Regions from separate parts of the Variovorax sp. RTB1 genome, predicted to be linked through region 2. Evidence: riboswitches for the same ligand, from Rfam matches in the RefSeq annotation. Region 2 holds a riboswitch; the other holds the start of a gene.
The links. Region 2 has a riboswitch for thiamine pyrophosphate ahead of thiC (phosphomethylpyrimidine synthase ThiC). Riboswitches for the same ligand answer to the same signal wherever they lie in the genome.

Region 1 (2,387 bases), on a different contig from region 2:
AGCCGAGCTCGTGCTTCACGCTGCCGGTCATCACGTTGCCCTTCAGGTTGACTTGGCCGGCGGTCAGTCGACGTCGTTCGTTTTCGCTCCTGAAGTCGTAGAAGTCGAAGGTGCCGTCGGAGCAGTAGCGGTCGTAGTTGCCTTCGGCGCTGCAGCCAAAAGCGTAGGCCAGGCGATCGTCGGTCTTGAGGCGCTGCTGGCCGATCTGCGCACTCCAGCGCCAGTCGGCGTTGATGGCCTGCGTGAAGCGAAGGCTGCCGGTCAGCGCATTGAATACCGAGGGTTGGGACCACGGCTGGTTGTTCAGGTTGAGGCGCGGATTCGGCACCGGAGGCAACACGTTGCCGAGCAGGCTGTAGCCGTTCTGGCTCGGCTGCGCCTTGTGGCTGTATTCGATCTCCGCTTCGAACAACGAGTCCGGCGTGATGCGCCAATCCGCCGCGAGCGAAAAGAGGTTGCGGTTGCCGTCCAGGTTGTGCGTGAGCGGCTTCAGGTTTTCGTTGACGGCATTGAGCCGGTAGCCGAACTGCTTGTCGTCGCCAAAGCGGCCGCCGAGGTCGACCGCGCCCAGCACGCTGCCGCGGCTCGTCGTTTCGATACGCACTTCGCGCAGGTCTTGCGATGTCGGCCGCTTGACGACGTAGTTGACCAGACCGCCGGGGGCGCTGGTGCCGGCCTGGATGCCGCTGGTGCCGTGCAGGATCTCGACGCGCTCCTTGTTGTCGAGCGGAATCGACGTTTCGGCGCTGATGGGCAAGCCCTCGCGCCGGTAGTTGAAGCGGTTGTCCAGCACGAAGCCGCGCACCGTCAGATAGTCCCAGTAGCCGGCCGCGTTGTAGGCATCCGTCACCGACGAATCGAACTTTGTGAGGTCGGCCAGCCGGCGTGCGCCACTGTCCTGGATCTGCTTGCTGCCGATGACAGTTGCGGTGATGGGCAACTCGCGCAAAGGCACGTCGCCGAATCCGCTGATGTCCGCTTGCAACGGTGCGGTCTGGTCGTTCACGGTGATGGCGGGCAGCGTGGTTTGCGCCTGGGCGCTCGCGGCCGCGATCAGGAACAAAGTGGCCAACGCCTGGGGAACAGGCGCAGTGCGCCATCGGGGGCCAGACTTCTTCTGGGCGGAACTGCGGGGTGCCATGACGTTCTTCCGACGTGATGGCAGGTCGGCTTGCGGAGCTTTCTGCAGACTGAGAGAAGTGCTGCGGCCCTGGACATGCTTCCCTGCGCGAGGATTACCTCAATCAGGTTCAAAGGGACTTTCTCAGTCTCGGCGCAGAAAGATCAGCGCTTCAACACCCCTAGCGGCCTTGCGCCGGAGCGCAAGGTGACCGAATTCTAGCGACAGAAAAGCAAGGGCGAGTCGTGATGCGACCCGCAAGCCCTATCAGAGTTCGACGAGTGTCTTGAAGCCGCCCCAGATCATGCGTTTGCCGTCGAACGGCATCGCCTTCGGGTCCATCATGTCAGCCAGTCGCGGGTCTTTCATGACCTTGGCGTTGACGGCGTCGCGCTGCTTGCGCGAGCTGAAAACGATCCACGAGAAGACGACCGTTTCATCGTCTTTCAGCTTGACGCTCTGCGGGAACGACGTGAGCTTGCCTGGCTTCACATCATCGGCGACACACTCGATGTACTCGAGCGCGCCATGCTCTTTCCATATCTTGCCGGCCTTGCGCGCGAGGCGCCGGTAGGCATCCAGTTTGGCGGTCGGAACCGGAACGACGAATCCATCGACATAGCGAGCCATGGCAGAACTTTCTGAACGAGGGTTGAGAGGGGAACTTGGAGAGGTAGTCGAGGGGCGCCGTCATGAGGACGGGGTGGTCGACGAGGAGGGCGATGCCGCCGCCGACGGCGAGGCGGTGCGCAGCCACACCGCGCCGATCACACCGGCCGCCGCCGCGAACAACGCGCCGACCGTAAATGCCTGTCGGTAGCCCGCATTGACGACCCACACCAACGACGTCTCGGAGAACTTGAGATCGGCGCGGATCGAAGGCAGCGCGACATTCACGATGGTCGTGTCGAGCACGATCATCAGCACGCCGAGGCACAGAACCATCAGCGTGAGCCAGCGCTTGCGCGAGTCGAGCGAACTGCCAACGCGGGGAATGCCGCTCATGTATCAGGTCGGCGATGTCGGATCGGACAAGCCGGCGTTGACCATCCACGGCGTTCCGAAGCGATCGACCGTCATGCCGAATGCTTCGGCCCAGAAGGTCTTGCCGAAGGGCATGCGCACCTGTCCGCCCTCCGCCAGCGCGTCGAACACGCGCTTTCCTTCGGCGACATCCGGGTAGGTGAGGGTGACGGTAAAGCCCTTCATGCCGTCGTATGGCATGCCGGAACCGTTGTCCGATGCCATCAGCACCTGGCCGTCGACC
Region 2 (2,387 bases):
CGGCGCGTGGCGCGCGGGGCGCTGAAGTTTGCTGACTGCCACAACCCGCGAGCAATGCGGCGGCCAGGAGAAGCGCCGAGCCGGGCAGCCGCCGCATAGGCGTCATCGAACGAGCGCCATCAGGCGAGATGCTCGGCCAGCACGCCTTGCGCCGACACATAGCGGGTCGGAGGCGCGATGCCGAGGCGTTCGCGCGCTGCGGGGAGCGGCTCGTGCAAAAGCAACTCGTAGTCTTCACCCAGTAGCCACGCCGCCTTGCGGCCGTTGCGCCAGCCTTCGATCACCGCACGCGCGAACACGGAATTTCCAGTCACGCGCAGACTCTTCAAGGAGGCAGCCAACGCAATAAAGGCCCAGCCCAGTCCGCCCGATTGGGCGAAGCTGAACGCGACCAGCGCCGCTTCACCCAGACTCTCGTCGGCCTTGTAGCCGGTGAGCACGTGCCAGATGTCGTGCACGTCGCGCGTGCGCCTTGCGCTCCATGCGTAAGGGTCTTCGACCAGCGGCTCACGTTTGAGATTGGATATCTCTGCCAGACCGGCGGCGCTGTATCCGGTTCGTTCAAGAAACGCGCGGTACTCGGCGCCGACGGTGCCCGGCGCAAAGCTCGCGATGAAGGCCGGATCGGAGAATCGCTCCGCTAGTTCGACGCGGCGGTAGGCAAGCTTTCTGCCAGCCGGCGTGTGCATCAAGCGAGCGTAGTTATGGCGCGGTGCCGGGCCGTTGAGCGCTCGCATGATGACGAACACCTGTGTCGTGTCGTTGCCATCGGCGAGCAGCTTGCGAATGGCGCCGAACGCTGTCGGGAAGTCGCGTTTGTACGGTGTGGGAGATGCTGAAGTCGTCATGGTTTTTTCTTGAACAGCCCACAGCGCAATCACTGAGAAGTCACTGAGGAGACACCGTGCAGTCTCGCGGTCTCCGGGCAGGACTTATTTTCACCGCCCCAACGTTGCGGTGGAAGACCGTCAGGCGGGGCATTGCTGGTTGACTTCCGCGCGCACCATGCCCAGAATCGGCCCCGCTTCGGGGTGCACGCAAGCGCGTGCTGAGATGGTCAGTCCGAACCCGCGAACTTGATCTGGTTCATACCAGCGTAAGAAGAGCTGCGACTCCCCTGTGTGCCCGTCCGCCGATGACGGGCGCTGTCCCGGAGCCATCGCGGAGCACCCGTTGTCTTGCAACCAGGAGTGCCCCGCATGAATGCCATCGACAAGTTCGCGTCTCTTCTCGCGCTCACCCGCGAACCCTTTCCCGCTTCCACCAAAGGCATCATCGCCGGCAGCCGCCCAGACCTCAACGTGCCGGTGCGCGAGGTGGCGTTAACCAATGGCGAGCGCGTCTCGCTCTACGACACCTCCGGCCCTTACACCGATGCCACGATCGACATCGACGTGCGCCGCGGACTGCCGAGCGTGCGCGATATGTGGGTGGCCGAGCGCGGCGACACCGAAAGCTATGAAGGCCGCCTGCATCTGGCGCTGGACGACGGGGCGACGCATGCCGACCGCGATGCCCAGCGCATTGCCGAATTGCGTGCCGGCGCCGCCTCGTTGCAACGCACGCCACGGCGCGCCCGCACCGGTGCCGGCCAGAGCGGCAACGTGACGCAGATGCACTACGCGCGGCGCGGCATCGTCACGCCCGAGATGGAATACGTCGCGTTGCGCGAGAACGGCAAGCGCGAATGGATGGCGCCGTACATGGCCGATGCGGCGCGCGAAAAACGCCTCGCCGGCAACCCGATGGGCGCGAACATTCCCAAGATCATCACGCCCGAGTTCGTGCGCGACGAAGTGGCCCGTGGCCGCGCCATCATCCCGGGCAACATCAACCATCCCGAAGTCGAGCCGATGGCGATCGGGCGCAACTTCAAGGTCAAGATCAACGCCAACATCGGCAATTCGGCAGTCACCTCGAGCATCGAGGAAGAAGTCGAAAAGCTGGTGTGGTCGATCCGTTGGGGCGCAGACAACGTGATGGACCTGTCGACCGGCCGCAACATCCACACCACGCGCGACTGGATCGTGCGCAACAGCCCGGTGCCGATCGGCACCGTGCCGATCTATCAGGCGCTCGAGAAGGTGAACGGCGTGGCCGAAGACCTCACCTGGGAGATCTACCGCGACACGCTGATCGAGCAGGCGGAACAAGGCGTCGACTACTTCACCATCCATGCCGGACTGCGCCTGGGCTTCATCCATCTGACGGCGGGGCGGCGTACCGGCATCGTGTCGCGCGGCGGATCGATCATGGCCAAGTGGTGCATCACGCACCACAAGGAAAGCTTTCTCTACACGCACTTCGAAGACATCTGCGACATCATGAAGGCTTACGACGTGAGCTTTTCGCTGGGCGATGCGTTGCGCCCGGGCTGCGCATCGGAT

Region 1: linked by a shared signal. The riboswitch ahead of QN397_RS13535 (TonB-dependent siderophore receptor) and the one ahead of thiC (phosphomethylpyrimidine synthase ThiC) in region 2 are both predicted to bind thiamine pyrophosphate.

What each region holds. Positions count from the first base shown of each region.
Region 1 covers NZ_JASJXG010000018.1:85,857-88,243, reverse strand. Annotated here, with positions in the region: gene QN397_RS13535 (TonB-dependent siderophore receptor) at 1-1,141, opposite strand, end outside; TPP riboswitch at 1,205-1,313, opposite strand; gene QN397_RS13530 (DUF1428 domain-containing protein) at 1,388-1,750, opposite strand; partial or broken gene QN397_RS13525 (MFS transporter) at 1,943-2,125, opposite strand; gene QN397_RS13520 (VOC family protein) at 2,129-2,387, opposite strand, start outside.
Region 2 covers NZ_JASJXG010000012.1:62,264-64,650, forward strand. Annotated here, with positions in the region: gene QN397_RS10370 (C40 family peptidase) at 1-97, opposite strand, end outside; gene QN397_RS10375 (Coq4 family protein) at 120-848, opposite strand; TPP riboswitch at 1,018-1,120, shown strand; gene thiC (phosphomethylpyrimidine synthase ThiC) at 1,200-2,387, shown strand, end outside.